One region of the Sulfuritalea sp. genome, then DNA from elsewhere that is predicted to be linked to it. Evidence: predicted binding sites of a transcription regulator. Region 1 holds the regulator's gene; each other region holds the start of a gene.
The links. The regulator sigma-54, encoded in region 1, starts transcription at its own class of promoters, with help from an activator protein. The targets are predictions, from matches to a motif close to TGGCACNNTTCCTGCT.
Positions count from the first base shown of each region.

Region 1 (7,667 bases):
GGGGATAAGTCGTTCATTGTTTGAAACTGTGGAGCAGGCCCAGCGCCTCCTCGCACCATTCCAGCCAGCCCTGTTCGAAGCGGATGCCGCTCTTGAGGACCATGTACTGCAGGGCGCGCTGGCGATCCAGCCCGCCGGGGCTTTGCCCGCCGGGACTAGTGCTTCGCGCGCCGGCGAAATCGCGGGTCTCGATCACGCGATAGCAGGTCAGGCGGTTGGCATGGGCCGCACGATGATGTTCGAGTTCCGGGATCAGGCTTGCGACGTCGCCGAAGGCGGCGCCGCGCAGCTTGACCATCAGGATATCGCGTACGCCTTCCGGATCGGTCGGCTCGGCCAGCCAGCGCGAGAGTTCGTCGCGTCCCGTCGGAGTGACCGAATACTCCTTGCGGTCAGGGGCCGTCTCGCCGTGCTGGACCTCGGCATCGAGCCAGCCGGCCTCCTCCATGCGCGACAGCACGCGGTAGATCTGCTGGTGCGTGGCATGCCAGAAATAGCCGATCGAACGGTCGAAGCGGCGTGCCAGTTCATAGCCGGAACTGGGCTTTTCGAGCAGGGAAACCAGCAATGCGTGATCGAGCGACATGTTGCGCACGATACTATGCAACGAGTTGCAATGCAATCCATTGCATAGGGGTGCGGCGAATTCGGGCCTTGCGACAAGAGTTGGTGCTGGCGCGACGGCGGTGTAGCGGGGAATACCGTCCCGCCCTCCGGGCGGAGACATATTGCTGGGATACCGTCCCCATCCTTCCGGACGGGGACATATCGCCGGGATACCGTCCCCGTCCCTCCGGACGGGGACATAAAAAAGCCGGCCCCGCTTGGGGCCGGCTTTCGGTTCCGGATGCGGCGACTTACTTGGCGGCCTTGGCGTCGGCTTCGCACTTCTTCATGAACGTGGCCTTGGCGGCGCCAGCGAGCGGCTTGCCTTCCTTGCTGACGGCCTTTTCCGCACAGCCCGAGGCCTTGGCGGCGGGCTTGCCAGCGGGTTTGGCAGCGTCGGCCGGCTTGCCGGCGCCCAGGCACTTTTTGATCGAGGCAGTCTTGGCGGCGCCGTGCAGGGGCTTGCCGTCCTTGCTCATCGCCTTGGCTTCGCAATCGCTGGCAGCGGCCGCCGCCGCCGGTTTGGCAACTGCGGCAGCTTCGACAGCCTTCGCCGGCTCGGCGGCCTTGGCCGGGGCAGCGGCAGGAGCGGGAGCCTTGGCTGGAGCGGCAGGGGTCTGGGCCAGTGCGACATTGGCGGCGAACAGTGCGGCAATGGCGACGGCGATCAGTTTATGCATGGTGAGTCTCCCTATTCATGTGGGCGGCGAAAATGCCGTGCCCATCTAACGCAGGCAGGCGGCCTTAGTTGACCGGGTCCTGGCCGCCGTCGGCCCGCAGCGCGGCTTCCTGGCGCTCGACGAATTCCTGCATGCTGTCGATGCCGCGCAGTTTCAGCACCGTGGCGCGCACGGCAGCTTCCAGCAGCACCGCCAGGTTGCGGCCGGCGGCCACCGGCAGCGTGACGCGGCGGATCGGTACGCCGAGGATGGTCTCGGTCTGCGCATCGAGCGGCAGGCGGGCGGCTTCCGGCACGCCGGGCGTCGGCTTCTGCAGATGGACGATCAGCTTGAGTCGCATTTTGCGGCGGCAGGCGGTTTCGCCGAACACGGTGCGGATGTTGAGCAGGCCGAGTCCGCGCACTTCGAGGAAGTCCTTGAGCAGTTCCGGGCAGCGGCCTTCGAGGGTGTCGGAGCCGATGCGCGAGACATCGACCACGTCGTCGGCGACCAGGCCGTGGCCGCGCGAAATCAGTTCCAGGCCGAGTTCGCTCTTGCCGACGCCGGAGTCGCCGGTGATCAGCACGCCCATGCCCAGCACGTCGAGGAAGACGCCGTGCAGGGTGCCGGTTTCGGCCAGTTGGCGCGACACGAAGGCGCGCAGGGTATCGATGACGAAGGCCGAGGACAGCGGCGTCTGCAGCAGCGGCGTGCCCGAGGCCTCGCAACCGCTGCGCACGCCGTCGTCGATCGCGCAGCCGTCGGCGACGATGATGGCGGGCGGCTTGGCGTTGTAGATTTCCTGCATGTGATGGGCGACTTTTTCCGGCGCGTGGCGGGCCGACCAGGCCACTTCGGGCGTGCCGATCACCTGCAGGCGTTCCGGGTGCATCAGATTGAGGTGGCCGATCAAGTCGGCCGGTGACACCACATGTTCGGTGGTGCATATCGCGCGCGTCATGGGGCCGCTGACCCACGAGAGCTGGAGCCGCTCGCGGTTACGTTCGAACAGCTGGGAAACGACTAATTGGCGTGCCAATTGGCAAAAAGGCCGTGCAGCGCCGCGCTATCGGCGGCTGTGGCGAGTTGTTCGCGAAAAGCCCGGTCGGAGAACATCTGCGCCAGTTCGGAGAGCAGTTGCAGATGGTGCTCGTTGGCCGCTTCGGGCACCAGCAGCACGAATATCAGGCCGACCGGCTTGCCGTCCGGCGCGTCGAACTGCACCGGCGAGTCGAGGCGGACAAAGGCGCCGAGCGGGGCCTTGAGACCCTTGATGCGCCCGTGGGGAATCGCGATACCCTGACCAAGGCCGGTCGAGCCCAGCTTTTCGCGCGCGAACAGGGCGTCGTAGACCGTGCTGCGGGCGACGCCGTGATGATTTTCAAAAAGAATACCGACCTGCTCGAATACGCGCTTCTTGCTGCTGGCGTCGAGGTTTGCCACCACGTTGTCGAGTGGCAGCAGGCTGGCGATCTGATTCATGGTGGAAGCAATTCGGCGATGGGCGGAGGTTGCGGCGGCGCGCAGTATAACGCTATCCGGCGGATACCGTTCCCGGCGCAAGCGCACCGGGACATAACACGCTGCCGCGGCCGGTTCGCCCAACTTGCCGCTACGGGCCTATTCGACCTGCGGGCGCTTGTCGTGGGTGTGGTCGGAGACCTTTTCCTTGTGCTTGACCACCTGGCGGTCGAGCTTGTCGGCCACCAGGTCGATGGCAGCGTAAAGATCGGCGTCGATGGCATCGGCGAAGATGTCCTTGCCTTTGACGTGCAGGGTGACTTCCGCTTTTTGCTGCAGCTTTTCAACCGACAGGATGACGTGCGAACTGGTCACCTGATCAAAATGCCGCAGTACTCGATCGAGTTTGCCCGTGACGTATTCGCGAATGGCCGGAGTGACTTCGATGTGGTGGCCGGTAATGTTGAGATTCATGATGTCTCCTTGTCAGACGTATTTTCTCAGAGAACTTTTCTGAGGTTGACCGGCGGGATATTGAGCAGTTCGCGGTACTTCGCTACGGTGCGACGCGCCACGACGATGCCCTGCTCGCCGAGGATTTCCGCAAGACGGGCGTCCGAGAGCGGCTTCTTGCCGTCCTCGGCGCCGACCAATTGCTTGATCAGCGCCCGAATTGCGGTTGAGGAGGCCGCGCCGCCGGTATCGGTGGCGACGTGGCTGCCAAAAAAGTATTTGAGTTCGTAGATGCCGCGCGGACTCGCCAGGTATTTCTGGGTCGTCACGCGCGAAATGGTCGATTCGTGAAGGCTGACGGTTTCCGCGATCTCGCGCAGGGTCAGCGGCCGCATCGCGACTTCGCCGTGGTCGAAGAAGGCCCGCTGGCGGTCGACGATGGCTTGCGACACCCGCAGGATGGTGTCGAAGCGCTGCTGCACGTTCTTGATCAGCCACTTGGCTTCCTGCAACTGGCTGGCCAGTCCGGTCGAGGACGCGTTGCCGCCGCGGTGGCGCTGCAGGATGTCGGCGTAGAGCCGGTTGATGCGCAGGCGCGGCATGGCCTCGCGGTTGAGGCTGACGACCCAGCGGTCGTGCAGTTTTTTCACCGCCACGTCCGGCACCACGTAGCGCGTATCGATCGGCGCGTATTGCGCGCCGGGACGTGGATTGAGGGAGCGGATCAGGGTTTGCGCCGCGCGCAGCTCGTCGTCGTCGCAGCCCAGGGATTTCTTGATGCGTGCGAAATCGCGCGCGGCCAGATGCTCGAGGTGCTTGTCGACTATGGCCAGCGCCAATTGGCGCGAGGCCGATTCCGGCAGGAATTTCAGTTGCAGCGACAGGCATTCCTGCGCGCTGCGCGCGCCGATGCCCGGCGGATCGAGGTTCTGCAGATGGCGCAGGGCGATGCCGAGTTCCTCCAGCAGGGCTTCGCGCACTTCGTCGTCGTCGGCGACCAGCAGATCGATCAACTCGTCCAGCGGCTGGGTCAGGTAGCCGTCGTCGTTCAGGGCTTCGATCAGGAAGCCGACCAGTGCCCGCTCGCGGTCGGGCAACTGGGTCATCGCCACCTGGGTCGCCAGATGCTCGCGCAAGGAGCTTGAACTGGCCTGGGATTCGCCGCTGTCGAGATCGTCGTCGTTGGGATCGCGCTGGCCATGGCTGCCGGAAAAGTCCATGCCCCAGCCTTCATCGTCGCCGCCCCGCGGTTCCTGGCGTTCGTCGCTTTCGGTCGGCGTCACGGTTTGCGGCGTCGCCAGCCCATCGCCTGTGGCACCGAGGCTGAATGCAGCCGGCTCGCCGGGATCGTCGCGTTCCAGCAGGGGATTTTCCTGCAAGGCCTGGTCGATCTCGGCATTCAACTCCAGAGTCGACAACTGCAACAGCCGGATCGACTGCTGCAACTGCGGCGTCAGTGCCAAGTGCTGCGATAGCCTGAGCTGGAGTCCTTGTTTCATCACATTCTGAAGTGCTCGCCGAGATAAACCCGACGCACACTTTCATTATCGACTATCTCGGCCGGCTGTCCAGCGGCAAGCACTTCGCCGGCGTTGATGATGGTGGCGCGATCGCAAATGCCCAGGGTTTCGCGCACGTTATGGTCGGTGATCAATACGCCGATGCCGCTTTCCTTGAGATAGCGGATGATCTTCTGGATGTCGATCACGGCGATCGGGTCGACGCCGGCAAAGGGTTCGTCGAGCAGGATGAAACGCGGGCTGGTCGCCAGCGCGCGGGCAATCTCGACGCGGCGGCGCTCGCCGCCAGAGAGCGAGGCCGCCAGATTCTTGCGGATGTGGGTGATGTGCAGTTCCTGCAGCAGGGTTTCTTCGCGCTCGTCGATTGCGGCATCGTCGAGATCCTGCAGTTCCAGCACGGCGCGCACGTTTTCCGACACCGTGAGTTTGCGAAACACCGAATTTTCCTGCGGCAGGTAGGACAGGCCCAGTCTGGCGCGCTGGTGGATCGGCATGTGGGTCAGGCGCAGTTTCTCTTCCCCGCTTTCGATGCGAATCTCGCCGCCATCGGCGGCGACCAGGCCGACGATCATGTAGAAGCAGGTGGTCTTGCCGGCGCCGTTGGGCCCGAGCAGGCCCACCACTTCGCCGGCGGCGACTTCGAAGGAGACGTCGGTCACCACGGTCTGCGACTTGTACTTCTTGCGCAGATTGTGGGCCGAGAGCGTGGCGACCGGAGTCATTACGACAGGCGGCGGCACAGCTTCGCTGTCATAGCCGAGAGGGATCTGGTCGGCGGCGTCGAACTTCATTCGCCTTCGGCCTCCAGCGGCTGCTTGAGCAAACGACGGACGACGTCGCCGGCAAAGCCCCGGCTTTGCAGGAAGCGCGCCTGGCGCGCCCATTCCTTGGGGTTGGTCGGCGCGGCGGAAAACTTGCGGCTCCAGGCGGCACGCGCGCGTTCGATCTCGTCGGGCAGGTCGGCCTGCGCCAGTTGTTCGTCGATCATCTCGGGCGCCACGCCGCGGGTCTTGAGCTGATGGCGCAGGCGCGAGGTGCCAAGCCGCGCGGCATTGCTGCGCAAATAGCTTTCGGCCGTACGGCTGTCGGACTGCAGTTGCGAGGACTCCATGTCAGCCAGTACCGCGGCGATCTCCTCCGGCGTGCCCAGCCCTGCCAGCTTGCGCGCCAGTTCGGCGCGGGTATGCTCGCGCCGGGCCAGCAGCCTGATCGCCTGCTGGCGCAATTCATTCGACATGGTGGCGACCGCGACAGGCGCGGCAAGAGCGGTTCGACAAGATGCTTGCCCTCGGCGGATACTCGGTCAAGTACCGCGCCTAGCTGCCTTTCACTGCTTCGGGGGTGCCCAGCGCCGCGACGCCGACGGCCTCGCGCACCCGGTTTTCGATTTCCACGGCGATTTCGGCATGCTCGCGCAGGAACTCGCGCGCGTTGTCCTTGCCCTGGCCGATCTTCTCGCCCTTGTAGGCGTACCAGGCGCCGGATTTCTCGACGATCTTGTGCTCGACGCCAAGTTCGACGATCTCGCCCTGGCGCGAAATGCCTTCCCCGTAGAGGATGTCGAAATGCGCCTCGCGGAAAGGCGGGGCGACCTTGTTCTTGACCACTTTGACCTTGGTTTCGTTGCCGATCACCTCGTCGCCCTTCTTGATCGCACCGGTGCGGCGGATGTCCATGCGCACCGAAGCGTAGAACTTCAGCGCGTTGCCGCCAGTGGTGGTTTCGGGGTTGCCGAACATGACGCCGATCTTCATGCGGATCTGGTTGATGAAGATGACCAGCGTGTTGGTGCGCTTGATGTTGGCAGTCAGCTTGCGCAGGGCCTGGCTCATCAGTCGCGCCTGCAGGCCGGGCAACTGGTCGCCCATTTCGCCTTCGATTTCGGCGCGCGGCGTCAGCGCCGCCACGGAGTCGATCACGATGCAATCGACGCCGCCCGAGCGCACCAGCATGTCGGTGATTTCGAGGCCTTGTTCGCCGGTGTCGGGCTGCGAGATCAGCAGGTCGGGCACATTCACCCCGAGTTTGGCCGCATAGCCGGGGTCGAGCGCGTTTTCGGCGTCGATGTAGGCGGCCACGCCGCCGGCTTTTTGAATCTCGGCCACGATGTGCAGGCACAGCGTGGTTTTGCCGGAAGACTCCGGACCGTAAATCTCGACCACCCGTCCGCGCGGCAGGCCGCCTATGCCCAAGGCGATATCCAGCCCGAGCGAGCCGGTGGAAACCGTCTGGATGTCGTCGATGGCCAGGCCTTCGCCCATTTTCATGATGGAGCCCTTGCCGAACTGCTTTTCGATCTGGGCCAGGGCGGCCTGCAGGGCCTTGTTCTTGTTCTCGTCCATTAAATGCGTCCTTCAAAAGTTGATTCGATTATGGCATGGATGGCACAGTTTTTGCGCTCTCCCGGTTTCTTATGCGGCATCGAGTCGGACCAGCAGGCCGCGCAGGGCGTGAAGCACCGCCTGACGGCGCACCGCTTCGCGGTCGCCGCCAAAAACCGCGGTCTCCGCAACAGCCGTTTCGCCGACCCGACACCAGGCAAAGCATACGGTGCCCACTGGCTTACCAGGTGAGCCACCCGTGGGCCCGGCGATTCCTGTGATTGCCAATGAAATCATAGCCTTGGAGTTTTTCAGTGCACCGGCGGCCATTTCCGCCGCGGTTTCCGGACTCACCGCGCCATGGCGGTCCAGGGTTTCCTGGCGCACACCGAGCATGTCGACCTTGGCCGGGTTGGAATAGGTCACGAAACCGCGCTCGAACCATTCCGAACTGCCGGCTGTGTGAGTGATCACTTGGGCGGCCCAGCCTCCGGTGCAGGATTCGGCGGTCGCCAGCAAGAGTTGGTGCTGGCGACACGCCGCACCCACCGATGCAGACAGGGCAAGGAGCTCGGAATCCATCAGAAGGGCAAGAAGGCCTTGAATACCGCGATGGTCAGCACCGTGTAGCCGGCGGCGATGACGTC
Region 1 covers NZ_JASJPC010000033.1:139,486-147,152, reverse strand. The annotation lists gene RMO95_RS15265 (PadR family transcriptional regulator) at 14-586, opposite strand; gene RMO95_RS15260 (hypothetical protein) at 858-1,286, opposite strand; gene hprK (HPr(Ser) kinase/phosphatase) at 1,351-2,304, opposite strand; gene ptsN (PTS IIA-like nitrogen regulatory protein PtsN) at 2,289-2,747, opposite strand; gene hpf (ribosome hibernation-promoting factor, HPF/YfiA family) at 2,886-3,200, opposite strand; gene RMO95_RS15240 (RNA polymerase factor sigma-54) at 3,227-4,678, opposite strand; gene lptB (LPS export ABC transporter ATP-binding protein) at 4,678-5,421, opposite strand; gene RMO95_RS15230 (regulatory protein RecX) at 5,487-5,936, opposite strand; gene recA (recombinase RecA) at 6,016-7,041, opposite strand; gene RMO95_RS15220 (CinA family protein) at 7,111-7,602, opposite strand; gene RMO95_RS15215 (phosphatidylglycerophosphatase A) at 7,602-7,667, opposite strand, start outside.

Region 2 (7,667 bases), on a different contig from region 1:
CATGTTCACCATCTGTTCTGCCGGATTCACATTGCTGCCCTCCAGGCTCCCGCCAAGCACCATCACCTGCTCGTCGGCGGTCGCCGGCTCGCCATCGCGCAGGCGAAAATAGCCGTCGTCGCCACGCACCAGGTCGGCTTGGGGCGGATTCACCAGCTTGAAGCGGCTGATCACGCTGACCGTGTTCTGTGCGCCCGACTCGGGCAGCGCGGAAATCGTGCCGTCGCCGCCGATGCTGAGCTTCACGTCGGGTGGAATGGAGATTGGACCGCCGTCGCCCATCACCGGAATGCCACTGCGCGTCTGCACGATGCCATTCACGTTGAGTTCGAAACTGCCGTTACGGGTATACGCCTCGCTACCGTCCGGCATCTGCAGCGCGATCCAGCCAGGCCCCTGCACCGCCAGATCCAGCGGTCGCGCGGTATGCACCATCGGACCCGGGGTGAAGTCGGTATGGGTGCTGGCGTCCATGGCGAAGGCGCGGGTCGGCAAACCCTTCTGCGTCGCATGTGACAGCACCGGCACCGCCCGCAGGCGGTGCTCCTCGGCGCGGTAGCCGGTGGTGTTGGCGTTGGCCAGGTTGTGACCCACGGCGGCCTGCCGACTCATGGTCTGGCTGGCACCGCTCATCGCCGTGTAGATCATCCTGTCCATCGTCCCGTCCCTCTCGCCGTGTCGCCAGCGTCAACTATCAGCGCAGGTTGACCAGGGTCTGCAGAATGCTGTCCTGCGTCTTGATCGTCTGCGCGTTGGCCTGATACGACCTTTGCATGGTGATCATGGTCACCAGCTCGGCGGTCAGGTCGACATTCGACTCTTCGAGCGCGGCGGACTGCAGCACGCCGTACTGACCCGTGGATCCGGGCGTGCCGACGATGCGGTCACCGCTGGTCGAGGACTGCGCCCAGACGTTGTCGCCGAGCGGTTGCATGCCTTGAGGATTGCGGAACGAGGCGAGAATGACCTGGCCGACTTCGGTCGATTGGCCGTTGGTGTAGCGGCCGAGAATGATGCCGTCCTTGCCGATGTTGAATCCGGCCAGGGTTCCCGAACCATAGCCGTCCTGAATCATCGCATTGACCGAAAAGTCCGAGCCGAACTGCGTCGTCCCGTCGAAGACCACCGGGAAGGACAGGGAATTCACGGCTCCGGTGTAGCCCAGATCGGCATCGGTCACGACGGCGGTGAAAGGCGCCGAGGTCAGCGTGCCCGTGGAATCGAAGGTCAGCGTTCCCAGCGGACCGCCGGCGGACAGGTCCGTGACGGTCGGCACGGCACCGGGCGGATTGCTCACCGCGGCATAGACGTCCCAACTGCTGGCCGCGACGCCCTTGACGAAATACATCGAATAAGTGTGGGGGTTCCCCAGGCTGTCGTAGATCGTGACCGCCGTGGACTGGTTGTAGGTGCGCGGATTGTTGTAGTCGAAGGTCGGATCCGCCGGCGGTGCCACGCGGGCATCGAGATTGACGTTGACCTGCAGCCCGAGATTGCCGGGGCTGCCACCGGTTTGCTGTGGCGGTCCGGCCAGGCTCTGCGACGGATCGAACAGGCGCAGCGGCACCGAAGGCGATCCCGGGGCGATCACGCCGCGCGTCGCCATGATGCCTTTCAACTGCAAACCGTTGGCATTGACGATGTAGCCGGACTGGTCGAGCTGGAACTGTCCGTTGCGGGTATACACCGTGGCGCCGTTGCCGTCGTCCATCTGGAAGAAACCGCCGCCGTTGATCGCAATATCGAGCGGATTGTTGGTGACGCCGATGCTGCCCTGGGTGAATTGCTGAACCACGGCAGCAACCTTGGTGCCGAGGCCCACCGGCGCCGCACCGGCACCGGAAAGAGACGCCGCGAAGACGTCGGCGAACTGCGTCTGCCCGGTCTTGAAGCCCACCGTGCTGGCATTGGAAATGTTGTTGCCGATGGTATCGAGCGCCTTCGACGATGCATTGAGTCCAGCCAAACCTTGTTGAAATCCCATGATCCGCTCCCGCTCAGAAAATTTGTTTAACGTCGGACAGCTTGGCCAGGCCCAGTTGTCCGAGATCCAGTGTTACGCCTTGACTGCTGCGATTGATGCTGGTCACCCCGGCCAGTTCGAGCGGGACGACTTCAAGCTTTTCCGATCCGCGCTTGGCCAGAATCGAAATGCCGTAACTGCCATTGACCGCCTGGGCGCCGCCGTCGGTCTTGCCATCCCAGGCGAAGTTGTGCATTCCCGCATCCAGGTCGCCGAGATCAAGCGTTCTCATGACAATTCCATTGGAATCCTTGATGGTGACGCTGACCTGATCGGCGGCGGACTTCAATTCAAGCCCACCCACCGCCCCGGCGTCGCCAAGAGTCATACCGCTGCCGGCCACCATGACCTGGTGACCGACCAGTGCCGCGGCCTGCATCGCTTCGCTATCGACGGAGCTGGAAAGCAGCTTCTGCAGGGTCGCGTTGAGCTTCTCGATGCCATCGACGGTGCTGATCTGCGCCAGTTGCGAGGTCATCTGGGCGTTGTCCATCGGATTCAGCGGGTCCTGGTTTTTCAGTTGGGTGGTCAACAACCGGAGGAAGCGGTTCTGCGCGTCGGTCGTTGCGCTGGTCGGCTTGGCGCTGCCGGTGCCGTTGGCCGCGTCCAGCAAGGACTGCGCAGTGCTGGATAGGGCGGAAGCCGAAGTGATTGCCATGTCATGCTCTCCTTGCAAAGATGTTATTGCCCGAGCGCCAGGGTCTTCTGGATCAGCGATTTCGCGGCGTTCATTACTTCGGCATTGTTCTGGTAGGAACGCGAGGCCGAGATCATGTTGACCATCTCGTCCACCACATTCACGTTGGGCATCGCCACATAGCCCTGTTCGTTCGCCGCCGGACTCGACGGGTCGTAGCTCATCCGCAGCGGCGCCTGGCTTTCGACCACCCGCGTGACCCGCACGCCGGTACCGCCACCTTCGACCGCGGTCGCCTTGAACTCCACCTGTCTGGCGCGATAGGGACGGCCATCGGCGCCGGCCACGCTGTCGGCATTGGCCAGGTTGCTGGCAATCGTGTTGAGGCGCGCCGACTGAGCGGTAAGCGCCGAACCGGCGATGGAGAATATATTGAGCAGGCTCATGGCGCTTACTGGCTCAGCACCAGTTGCAGGTCTTTGAACTCGCCGCGAATAAAGGTCAGCGCGGCTTCGAGGCGCAGGGCATTCTCGGCGAAGGCGCTGCGCTCGATGTCCATATTTACTGTATTGCCGTCGATGCTGGGCTGGAACTCCGTGCGAAATCTTGCCGCCTCGGCGAAGGAAGGCGCCGCACCCTGCAGCAGGTGCCGCGATGACGTCGTTGCCAGGCCCGGATTACCGGTGCGCCGTCCCGTCAGGGCCGACTCCAGCGCACCCTTGAAATCGATATCGCGCGCCTTGAAATGCGGCGTATCCGCGTTGGCGATATTCGATGCAAGCAATTCCTGGCGGTAGGTCAGCGCGCCGAGTGCCGCGCGGTGAATCCTGAGTTGGTCGTCGATTCGATCAAACATGGTAAGGGTTGTCGGCGTGTCTAATGGACTATATGACGTGGTCCAAGCATCATCCGTGCCATGTCCAGGAATCACCTCTGCCATGCCTGTTTCAGGCGCTTTCGCGCCTTTTCGAGCCGGAGCCGCGACAACGCTGGCAAAAGCTTCGCGGCAACACGGCAAAAGTTGCCGGCCGAAAACCCGGTTGCCGTGAATGTTGCCGGCCGCACACGTAAGCACGGCTTCCTGCGGTAATCTTCGACCATGCATCCCACTGCCGCCCTCCTTTCCGCGCTCGCCGCGATCCTGCTGCTGCCCGCAAACCCGGTATGCGCCGCGGACGCGGAGCCGATCCGTCGCGCCGTGACGGAATTTCTCGATGCTCACGGCAAGGATCTGCCCGGACCGGGTCGTTACAGCATCGGCACCATCAACGCCGGCCGCCTGTCGCCCGATTGCCGCAAGCTTGGTGCTGCCATGGACGCAGGAGCCCGACCGTGGGGGCGAACCCACGTCAATGTTCGCTGCACCGAAGGCGCGACATGGAGCCTGTATGTGCCCGTGCAGATCCATGTCACGGTGGACTACCTGGCCAGTGCGCGTTCCCTGCGGGCCGGCCAGATAGTCGAAGAAGCCGACATCGAACACCGTCAGGGCGATCTGGCGGAGTTGCCGAACGGCGTGCTGACCGATCCGCAGCGCGTGCTCGGGCAGGCTTCCGGCAATGCCGTGCCGGCCGGCCGCCCATTGCGCACGGAAATGTTTCGTCCGCCCGTGGTGGTGAGGCAGGGACAAAACGTCCGCATCGTCTCCGCCGGAGCGGGCTTCCAGGTCGCCAGCGAAGGCCGCGCGCTGAACAGCGCCGCTGCCGGGCAGTTGGTGCAAGTCCGCACGGCTTCCGGCCAGGTCGTCAGCGGCACGGCGCAAACCGACGGCAGGGTCAGCCTCGCCCAGTGAGGTGGCGCAAGCGTTGGTCGCGGCGGACCGGCACGGCGCGATGCCCACGAACAAGAAAGGAAGCGCTACACTGGCGGCCATTCTCAGCGGCAGGGTCGGTCGCCGACGCCACACCTTGCGTCGGCTTGGCGGATCCCGCCGATCAACGGGAAAATTGTCGCCAAAGCCCGATCCAAGCCTAAAGTTGGGGATTTCGGTGCCGTTAAATCCCCTAAGCTAAGAACCCGTACCGGTGCACATCATGAAGATCAACTCCGCGATACCTTCACCCGCCAGCCTGCCGAAAGCCCGCACGCAAGCCACTGCCAATGGGTCAGGCAGAACCGCGGCACCAAGCACCGCCGTAGCCGGCGATGCCGCGGCAGCCAGCAACCTGCAATCGACCGCATTCGTCAGGTCGGCGGCAGCACCCTTCGACAGCCAGCGCGTGGCGGAAATTCGCGATGCCATCGCGCAGGGACAACTCCAGATCGATGCCGAAAAGATTGCCGATCGCCTGATCGAAGACGTTCGGGATCAACTCGGCAAGAAGCGCAGCGCCGATTAGGCAGCGGACACGCCTTGGCCGCAATCGACGTCCTGCTGGAACAAACTATCGCCGAATTGCAGGGGTTCGTGGCCGTGCTGGCCGCGGAACGGGATGCGCTGGTTTCCGGCGACATCGACCAATTGCCGACCATCGCCGATCAGAAGTCGCAACTGGCAATTCGCCTGGCGGGCCTTGAAGCCGAGCGCGACGCAGCGCAGCGCAGCGCCGGCTTTGCCGCAGGTCGCGTCGGACTCGATGCCTGGGTCGGCACCAGCGCCCGGCCGACGGCCGCGCTAGGCATGCGGCAGCGCTACCTCGAGCTGGCCGGCGCTGCCAAACGCGAGAATGAACTCAACGGCAAGTTGATCGCGGCGCGCATACAGCAGAATCAGCAGGCCTTGGCAACATTGCTCGGCGAAGCGGCCGATGCCACGCCCTACGGTGCCGATGGCCAGCAGAAATCCTCTTCCGGACGACGTCCCCTGGGCAGCGCCTGAACCACCTCGCGGCACTGCGCACCGGCTTTTTTATTGGGTCAGCGGCACTTCGACCCGATGGTCGGGGGTGCTCGACTCGATCCGGATTGCCACCCGACGATTGGCCTGGCGCCCTGCTGGCGTCGCATTGTCGGCCACCGGTCGCTGATCCGCATAGCCGGAGGCCGTCAAGCGGCGGGGGTCGACCTCGGTATCGACGAACAGCCGTACCACGCTGGCTGCCCTGGCCGCAGAAAGTTCCCAGTTGGTGGGAAACTGCGGCGTACTGATCGGAATATTGTCGGTATGCCCCTCGACCACGATGGGGAAGTCGGTGGTGGCCAGCATCCGGCCAACAGCGTCGAGCGCGCGCACCGCGCCGGGATCGAGCCGCGCCTCGCCCGGCGCAAACAGGGCGCTGGCGTTGATGTCCACGGTGATGCCGAGGGCACCCTCGGTGACCCGGACCTTGCCCTGTGCCATCAATGGCGCCAGTGCCTGGTTCAGGCTGACGGCCAGATTGCGCATCTGCTCCTTCTTCACCAACTGCGGGGCCGGATTGCGCCGCAGCGAAATGGCCGCCGGCGTCGACTCTGGCATGCTCACCGGCATCAAGGCCCTGGCCGGCGCGCCCGAGATGCTGCGAAATGCGACCACGATGGAATCCGACATGACGCGATACTTTCCCTCGTTGACCGAGGAAATGCCGTACATCACGACGAAGAAGGCAAACAGCAGTGTGATGAAATCCGCATACGATACCAGCCAGCGCTCGTGATTTTCCGGATCGTCGGTCTCGCGACGGCGACGGCGGCGCCTGAACTGGGCCATCAGACGAAGTAGCCCTGCAGCCGGCTCTCCAGAAGGCGCGGATTATCGCCGTTGGCAATCCCGACCAGTCCATCGACCAGCATTTCGCGGATGGTGATGACGCGCGCGATATTGGCCATGAGTTTCTTGGCAATCGGCAGGAAAATCAGGTTCGCCGCGCCGACGCCATAGATGGTCGCGACGAAGGCGACGGCGATGCCGCTACCGAGTTTGGACGGGTCCGACAGATTCTCCATTACATGGATCAGCCCCATCACGGCGCCGATGATGCCTATGGTCGGCGAGTAGCCGCCGGCGGATTCCCATACCCTGGCCGCCGCCTTCAGGCTGCTTTCCCGGGCGCTGATGTCCACCTCCAGCACTTCGCGCAGGCGCTCCGGTTCGGCACCGTCGACCAGCAGTTGCAAGCCCTTGGCGGCAAATGGGTCATCCAGTGTGGCGATCTGTCCCTCCAATGCCAGCAAGCCTTCCTTGCGCGCGATCTGGCTCCAGTGGCAAATCTCGGCTATCACCTTCTGTGGGTCCGTGCCCGGAGGGAAAAACACCCAGGACACCATTTTTATGCCGTCCCGAAAAACGCGCAGCGGACTCTGCAGCATCACCGCCCCCAGCGTACCGCCGACGACGATCAGGAAGGCCGCGGGTTGCACCAGCGAATCCAGATGCCCGCCCTCCAGTATCTGCCCGCCGACAACGGCTGCCAGCCCCAGCAGCAGACCAGCGATGCTGATCATGTCCATCGCGCTCAGCCCTCCCCGCCTGCCGAGGCGCGCTTGCGCCGCGCCGCGGATGTCGGCTTGCGCTCAACGTCAAGACTGGCGCGCAAGCGCGCAACCGCCTGGCTGTGCAACTGGCAAACACGCGACTCGGTCACGCCCATCACTTCGCCGATCTCGCGCAAGTTCAAATCCTGCTCGTAATACAGGGCCATCAGCAGTTTCTCCCTTTCCGGCAAGGCCTTGATCGCGGCAACCAGAGCCGTCCGCGTCCCCTCTTGCTCCAGCAGCGCGAGCGGATCGGACGTGGGCCCGGATTCATGCCGGGCGAGATAGTCCTCGCCCCCTTCCTCGCTGATGTCCTCGATATAGACGAGCTGATGCCCGCGAGCATCGAGCAGCAGCTTCTGGTAGTCGGCCAGTGAAATTCCAAGGGCTGCGGCCAGTTCCGATTCCACCGGTGGCCGACCGAATTCGTGTTCCAGGGCCTGGATCGTCGCCTCGACCCGCCGCATTTCGCGGCGCACGCTACGCGGCACCCAGTCGTTGTCGCGCAGGCCGTCGAGCATCGAGCCGCGGATCCGCTGCACGGCATAGGTCTCGAACTGGGCGCCGAGGCCATCGTCATAGCGCTCGATGGCATCGAGCAAGCCGATCATGCCG
Region 2 covers NZ_JASJPC010000050.1:47,142-54,808, forward strand. The annotation lists gene flgF (flagellar basal-body rod protein FlgF) at 1-657, opposite strand, end outside; gene flgE (flagellar hook protein FlgE) at 695-1,984, opposite strand; gene RMO95_RS19710 (flagellar hook assembly protein FlgD) at 1,998-2,681, opposite strand; gene flgC (flagellar basal body rod protein FlgC) at 2,705-3,106, opposite strand; gene flgB (flagellar basal body rod protein FlgB) at 3,112-3,516, opposite strand; gene flgA (flagellar basal body P-ring formation chaperone FlgA) at 3,760-4,452, shown strand; gene flgM (flagellar biosynthesis anti-sigma factor FlgM) at 4,694-4,999, shown strand; gene RMO95_RS19735 (flagellar protein FlgN) at 5,014-5,478, shown strand; gene motD (flagellar motor protein MotD) at 5,509-6,288, opposite strand; gene RMO95_RS19745 (flagellar motor protein) at 6,288-7,028, opposite strand; gene RMO95_RS19750 (RNA polymerase sigma factor FliA) at 7,034-7,667, opposite strand, start outside.
Region 2: a site for sigma-54 is predicted at 3,562-3,577, ahead of flgB (flagellar basal body rod protein FlgB). Genes of this name have one in related genera too.

Region 3 (7,667 bases), on a different contig from region 1:
CAGCGAGGTCGCGGGCAGCGTCGGCCGCCGCGCGCCGGTATCGCTGCGCGTGAATCCCGACGTCGACGCGAAAACCCATCCCTACATTTCGACCGGCCTCAAAACGGCCAAGTTCGGCGTCGCCTTCGGTGAAGCCTTCGATCTCTATCGCCGCGCCGCGAGCCTGCCGCATATCGCGGTGAAGGGCATCGACTGCCACATCGGCTCGCAACTGCTCGACCCGGCGCCGGCGGCGGAAGCCGCGGACAAGGTGCTGGCACTGGTCGACCGCCTCGCCGCGGCAGGCATCGCCCTCGAACACATCGACCTTGGCGGCGGCCTGGGCATCCAGTACCAAGCCGACGAGCCAGCACCCGCGGCAGCCGACTATCTGGCACCGATGCTGGCGAAGCTCGCCGGGCGCCGCGAGAAACTGATATTCGAACCGGGCCGCTCGCTGGTCGGCAATGCCGGATTGCTGCTGACCCGCGTCGAGGTGCTGAAGCATGGCGAGGAGAAACACTTTGCCGTGGTCGACGCGGCGATGAACGACCTGATGCGTCCGGCCCTCTATGACGCCTGGCACGAGATCGTAAGAGTTGGCGCTGACACTACGGCAAGCGGCGCGAAGATGCCGGACGCCATGACTTACGAAATCGTCGGCCCGGTCTGCGAATCGGGCGACTTTCTCGGCCACGACCGCCTGCTGGCCTTGCGCGAAGGTGACCTGCTCGCCATCCTCTCGGCCGGCGCCTACGGCATGGCCATGGCCTCGAATTACAACAGCCGGCCGCGCGCCGCCGAGGTCATGGTCGACGGCGAGGCCATGCAGTTGATCCGCCGCCGCGAGGACGTCGCGGAACTGTTCGCGCTGGAATCGGTCTTGGCCTGATGCGCAACGCCCTCCTCGCCTGCCTGGCTCTCGCCCTACTGAGCGCCTGTGGCCAGAAAGCCGAGCAGAAGAAGGCGGTGCCGCCACCCTCGTTGATCACGGTCACCCAGGCCACCAAGGGCGACTTCGAAGTCGTGCTGGAAACCCTGGGCAGCCTCGAAGTGCTGGCCGATCCGAAAGTCGGTGCCGAGGTCGCCGGGCGGGTCACGCAGGTGCTGGCGCGCAGCGGCAAGGCGGTCAAGGCCGGCGACCTGCTGGCGGTGATCGATGCCGGCGATGTCGCACTGCAGAACAGGGCCGACGAAGCCGAAGCGCGCCGCGTCGAGGCCCTGGCGAAGCAGCAGGAGAAACTCGCCGAGCGGCAACAGATGCTGATGGACAAGGGCTTTCTGTCGAAGAATGCCGGCGAGGACGTTGCCGCCCAGCGCGCCGCGCTCTCCGCCCAGTTCGACGCGGCGCGGGCGCGCGCCGACAACAGCCGCCGCTCGGTCGGCAAGACCCGTGTGATTTCACCGATAGACGGCGTCGTCGAGGTGCAGATCGTCTCTCCCGGCGATTACGTCAAAGTCGGCGACCCGCTGTTCAATCTCGTCGCGCCGAAAAAACTTCGCGCGCATCTGCCCTTCGCCGAAAGCTTCGGTCCGCGGCTGCAACAGGGCCAGGAAGTCCGTCTGGTTTCGCCGCTGGCGCCGGGCAAGGTGTTCGCCAGCCGCATCAAGGACATCCGCCCCGGCGTCGTCGAAGGCAGCCGCACCCTCGACGTGCTGGTCGACGTCGACAACGACGGCAGCCTGCGCGGCGGCGGCACCGTCAATGCCGCGGTGATCGTCTCGGCCAAGGCCGAAGCGCTGACGGTGCCCGAACAGAGCGTCGTGCTGCGCCCCGCCGGCAAGGTCGTGTATGTCATCGCCGAGGCGGACGGACAGAAGAAGGCGCAGCAGAAGCCGGTCAAGGTCGGCGCCAAGCGCGGCGGCCGCATCGAGATTCTCGAAGGCCTGGCCGGCGGCGAAACCATCGCGCTCGATGGTGCCGGCTTCCTCACCAACGGCGCAGCGGTCGCCATCAAGGAAGCCGCCAAGCCGGCCGCCGCCCTCACCCCCAACCCCTCTCCCGCGACGGGAGAGGGGAGCGTCGTGAGTCGCTGACGCGACTTTTGTTGCAGTGACCCTGCCCGAGCTTTCCGTCAAGCGCCACGTCCTGGCGTGGATGGCGAACGCCGTGCTGGTGTTGTTCGGGGTGATCGCCTTCACCCGCATCGGCATGGACCGGCTGCCCTACATCGAGTTTCCGGTGGTTTCGATCACCACCACGCTGAAGGGCGCCAACCCCGACATCGTCGATTCCAGCGTCACCAACCTGGTCGAAAGCGCGGTCAATAGCGTACCCGGCATCGAGCACATCCAGTCCACGTCCTCGCCCGGCGTCTCGGTGGTGAACATCACCTTCGGCCTGGAAAAGAATGTCGACGTCGCCTTCACCGAGGTGCAGTCCAAGGTCAACCAGGCGCAGCGCCGGCTGCCCCGGGACGTCGATCCGCCGATCGTGGCCAAGGTGGAGACCAATGCCTCGCCGATCTTCTGGATGGCGGTGCAGGGCGACCGCACCCAGCAGCAGCTGAACCAGTACGCGCTCAACGTCATCAAGAAGAAACTGGAAACCATCAACGGCGTCGGCGAAGTGCGCCTCGGCGGCCGCCGCGACCGCACCATCCGCGTCAATCTGCTGCCCGACCGCATGAGCGCGCTGGGCGTCTCGGCGCAGGACATCAGCGATGCCTTCGCCCGCGAGCATGTGCAACTGGCCGGTGGCTTCATCGTCGGCGAAACCACCGAACACCTGGTCAAGCTCGATCTCGAATTCCACACCCTGGATGCGCTGGGCGGCCTGGTGGTCGGCTACCGCGGCACGCCACCGAATGCCGCGCCGATCCGCCTCACCGACATCGCCGAGCTGGAAGACGGCCTCACCGACAACCGCCAACTGGCGCGCTTCAACGGCGAGACGACGATCGGCATGGGCGTGGTCAAGGTGACCAACGCCAACACCGTCGCCATCGTCGAGCGCATCCGCGAAAAACTCGAAAAGGAAATCGAGCCGCAACTGCCGCCGGGCATGAAGATCAGCATCGTCTCCAACGATGCGGTGTTCATCCTCGAAATCGTCAATTCGCTCAAGCAGCACCTGATCGAAGGCACGCTGCTGGCATCCTTGGTGGTCTGGTTCTTCCTGCGCTCGGTGCGTTCGACGCTGATCGTCGCGCTGGCGATCCCGGTGTCGCTGATGGGTGCCATCGCGGTGATCTACTTCTTCGGCTACACGCTGAACTCGCTGACCATGCTGGCGCTGCTGCTCTTGATCGGCGTCGTGGTGGACGATGCCATCGTGGTGCTGGAGAACGTCTTCCGCCATCGCGAGGAGATCGACCCCGACCCGGTGGCCGCCGCGGTCAACGGCAGCAAGGAAGTGGTGTTCGCGGTGATCGCGGCAACGCTGTCGCTGGTCTCCATCTTCGCCCCGGTGATTTTCCTCTCCGGCATCATCGGCCAGTTCTTCCGCTCCTTTGCCGTGGTCGTCACCTTCGGCGTGCTGGTCTCGCTGTTCGTTTCGCTGACCCTGACGCCGATGCTCTGCTCGCGCTACCTCAAGGTCGAGAAACAGCATGGCCGCATCTACCATCTGTTCGACCGCGTGCTGGGCGGCCTCGACCGTCTCTACATCCGCCTGCTCGACCGTGCCCTGCGTCAACGCTGGCACGTCGTGGCGCTGACCGTCGCAGTGGTCGGCTCCTCGGCCTTCTTTTTCATGAACGTCGGCAAGACCTTCACCCCGGACGAGGACGAAGGCCGCTTCCGCATTTCGCTGCGCACGCCGCTGGGGTCCAGCATCGACTACACCGACAGCAAGCTGCGCGAAGTCGAAGCCGTGCTCAATCGCTACCCGGAGATCCGCACCGAGTTCGCCCTGATCGGTCTGGGCAGCGCCGGCCAGGTGAACCAGGGCACCGTGGTGGTGCGCATGGCGCCGCGCGAGGAACGCACGCGCAGTCAACATGAAGTCATCGCCGCGGTGCGTCGCGATCTGGCTGCGATTCCCGGCGCGCGCGCCTTTGCCGCGCCCTTCGCGGTGGTCGGCGGCCAGCGCGGCGAGCCATTGCAGTTCGTCCTCGCCGGCGACAACATCAACGAAATCGGCCGCCTCTCGCGTGAACTGCAGCAGAAGCTGGCCACCGTGCCCGGCATCGGCCGCACCGATTCCGACATCCAGCTCGACCTGCCGCAGCTGGTGTTCATCCCCGACCGCCTGCGTATCGCCGCCGCCAACCTGTCCTCCAGCGACGTCGCCCTCGCGGTGAACATGCTGACCGGTGGCATCGACATCGCCAAATTCAACGACGAGCCCGGCGACGGCCAGCGCTATGACATTCGCGTCAAGGCCAAACCCGGCGAATTCACCCAGCCAGCCGACCTGTCGAAAATTTTCCTGCGCAGCCGCGACGGCAAGATGGTGCGCCTCGATTCCGTGGCCCGCTTCGAAGAACGACTGGGGCCGGCCGTAGTCGGCCGCTTCGACCTGCAATACGCCGCCACGTTCTATGCCACGCCGTCGATGCCGCTGGGCGAAGCCGTCGAGGCGGTGCGCCGCACAGCGCAGGAAATGCTGCCGGCCGGCTATCAGGTGCGCTTCATCGGCCAGGCCGAGGAATTCGGCAAGACCATGAAGTACATGGTATTCACCTTCGCCCTCGCGCTGGTGCTGCTCTACATGGTGCTCGCCAGCCAGTTCAACTCCTTCCTGCAGCCGGCCATCGTGATGTTGGCGCAGCCGCTGGCCGTGGTCGGCGGCATCGCCGCGCTGTGGGCCACCGGACACACTTTGAACATCTATTCCATGATCGGCCTGACGCTGCTGATCGGCCTCGTCGCCAAGAACTCCATCCTGCTGGTCGACCTCGCCAACCAGCGCCGCGATGCCGGCATGGCGGTCGATGCCGCGTTGCGCAATGCCTGCCCGATCCGCATGCGGCCGGTGCTGATGACCTCGGCTACCGTGATCCTGGCGCTGGCCCCGGCCGCGCTGGGTCTCGGCGCCGGCGCCGAGACCCAGCAGCCGCTGGCGATCGCCGTGATCGGCGGCATGATCTCCTCGACGCTGCTGACGCTGGTGGTGGTGCCGGCCGTCTATTCGCTGCTGGAAAGCCGGCGCGAACGCCGCGCCTGAAGCCCTCGGCGCCGTGGCGCCAGCGCCAACTCTCGGCCACCGGCAGGGTGGGTCCGCAATACCCTGGCGAGCTTCGCGGGAAGAGTGCATCATGCTCGCCTGACGCTCCGGGCCGACCCGGAATCGTCGCGCAAGGAGACCGGGCATGACCAACAGGATCACCGTAGCGGCGGCCGACGTGCAGGTCGGCGATCACATCTACAACGGCCCCGGCGCCAGCGCCCACCCGACCTTTGCCTGGGAGACCGTGACCCGCATCAACATGGCCGACGGCCTGGTGGTGCTGATTACCGGCAGCCTCGAGCTTCCCCACGGCGAGTTCTGGTTCGAGCCGGAGGAAGCCGTGGTCGTGATGCGCTACCCCCAGCCGGAGCCAAAACAAGCCGTCGCCACAGCCCAGCGCAAGCACGGCCACTGACATTCAGCATCGCGGCTTCGTCACCCGCAAGCCCGCGCCCCAATCTGGCGTAAGCACGGCGGGCCTGCGCCCCGTCATGGTGCGCGCGGCTTCGTCCGCCGCCCTCCATCCCCCGCACGGCGCGCCGAATACGACAATTAGTAACGCCGAATCATGCCCTTGTGATAGATGGCACGGAGTCTGCACTGCACCGGATGAACCTTCTTTCCGGAGACCATCATGTCACTGCACGATCCCTTCGATTCAACCCGTGCCATCGCACGCTGCAACTGCGGCCATCACGGCAGTCAGGCCGAACACGACGCCTCGTTGCAGGAAACGGAAGCGCTGAACCAGCGCGTGCTGCAAACCACCGTGATGCGCGCGCTGTTCCCCGAGGATGGCGAGCGCCGCAAGTTCCTCTCGGCTGTCGGCGCCTCGACCGCCTGGGCCGCGATTTCCTCGCTGATCCCCTTCGGCACGCTGGAAGCCATGGCGCAGGAAAAGGGCAGCCTGGAGAAGAAAGACCTCAAGATCGGCTTCATCCCGATCACCTGCGCCAGTCCGCTGATCATGGCCGACCCGCTGGGCTTCTACAAGAAGCAGGGACTCAACGTCAGCGTGGTCAAGACCGCCGGCTGGGCGCTGATCCGCGACAAGGTGCAGAACCGCGAATACGACGCCTCGCACATGCTGGCGCCGATGCCGCTGGCGATGTCGATGGGCATCGGCTCCAATCCGATGCCGATCAACGTCGCAACGATCCAGAACACCAACGGCCAGGCCATCACGCTGCACGTCAAGCACAAGGACAAGCGCGATCCGAAGATGTGGAAGGGCTTCAAGTTCGCCGTGCCTTTCGAATACTCGATGCACAACTTCCTGCTGCGCTACTACGTCGCCGAACACGGCCTCGATCCGGACAAGGACATCCAGATCCGCGTCGTGCCGCCGCCCGAAATGGTGGCCAACCTGCGCGCCGGCAACCTCGACGGCTACCTCGGCCCCGACCCCTTCAACCAGCGCGCGGTGTATGACGAAGTCGGCTTCCTGCACATCCTTTCCAAGGAGCTGTGGGACGGCCACCCCTGCTGTTCCTTCGGCGTGCCGGCGGCCTTCATCAAGGAAAATCCGAACACCTTCGCCGCCCTGTATCGCGCCATCCTGACCGCCGCCGCGATGGCGCGCGATCCGAAGAACCGGCCGCTGATGGCCGAAGTGCTGTCGCCCGCCAACTACCTGAACCAGCCGAAGACCGTTCTCGAACAGGTGCTGACCGGCAAGTTCGCCGACGGCCTGGGCAATGTCAAAAACGTTCCCGACCGCGCCGACTTCGATCCCTTCCCCTGGTACTCGATGGCGGTCTGGATCCTGAGCCAGATGAAACGCTGGGGCTACGTCAAGGGCGAGGTGCGCTACAAGGACATCGCCGAGAAGGTGTACCTGCTGACCGACGCCCGGAAGCGCATGGCCGAGATCGGCATGGCGGTGCCGAAGGCGGACTACCAGAAGTTCAAGGTGATGGGCAAGGAGTTCGACTTCAACAAGCCCGACGCCTATATCAATAGCTTCGCCATCAAGCGCAGCTGAGAAATATCTCATGACTTCGATGAACCACCCCACATCATGAAATACCTCGACGTCGCAATGTCTCAAGCTGGCAAATTGGCCCGCCCCTCCCATCCTCCCCTCGCGGGGAGGCTACTAATCGGCTCGCTGCGCTCGAACCTGACACAGCGTGCTTGGCAACGTACTTCACGGTAACGACGATGCGCTCCCTCAACCTCAAGGCCGGCTTCATCTCGGTGCTGCTGTTCCTGATTTTCATCGGCGCCTGGCACATGGCCACGCTGCCGAAGGAATCGGCCGGGGCGACCGGCGCCGATGCGGAGTACGCGGCACTGATGGGCAAGGGCGCGGAGAAATCGGGCGGCTTCCCGCCGCCGCTGGAAGTCGGCAAGGCCTTCGTCAAATACCTGTCGGACCCGTTCTACGACCGCGGGCCCAACGACAAGGGCATTGCCATCCAGCTCGGCCATTCGCTGGCGCGGGTCGCCCTGGGATTTTTTCTGGCGGTGCTGGTTGCGGTACCGCTGGGCTTCACCATCGGCATGTCGCCGCTGCTGTACCGGGCCTTCGATCCCTTCATCCAGGTGTTGAAGCCGATCTCGCCGCTGGCCT
Region 3 covers NZ_JASJPC010000057.1:316-7,982, reverse strand. The annotation lists gene lysA (diaminopimelate decarboxylase) at 1-871, shown strand, start outside; gene RMO95_RS20850 (efflux RND transporter periplasmic adaptor subunit) at 871-2,016, shown strand; gene RMO95_RS20845 (efflux RND transporter permease subunit) at 2,033-5,089, shown strand; gene RMO95_RS20840 (hypothetical protein) at 5,235-5,507, shown strand; gene RMO95_RS20835 (CmpA/NrtA family ABC transporter substrate-binding protein) at 5,727-7,076, shown strand; partial or broken gene RMO95_RS20830 (ABC transporter permease) at 7,256-7,667, shown strand, end outside.
Region 3: a site for sigma-54 is predicted at 5,677-5,692, ahead of RMO95_RS20835 (CmpA/NrtA family ABC transporter substrate-binding protein). Genes of this name have one in related genera too.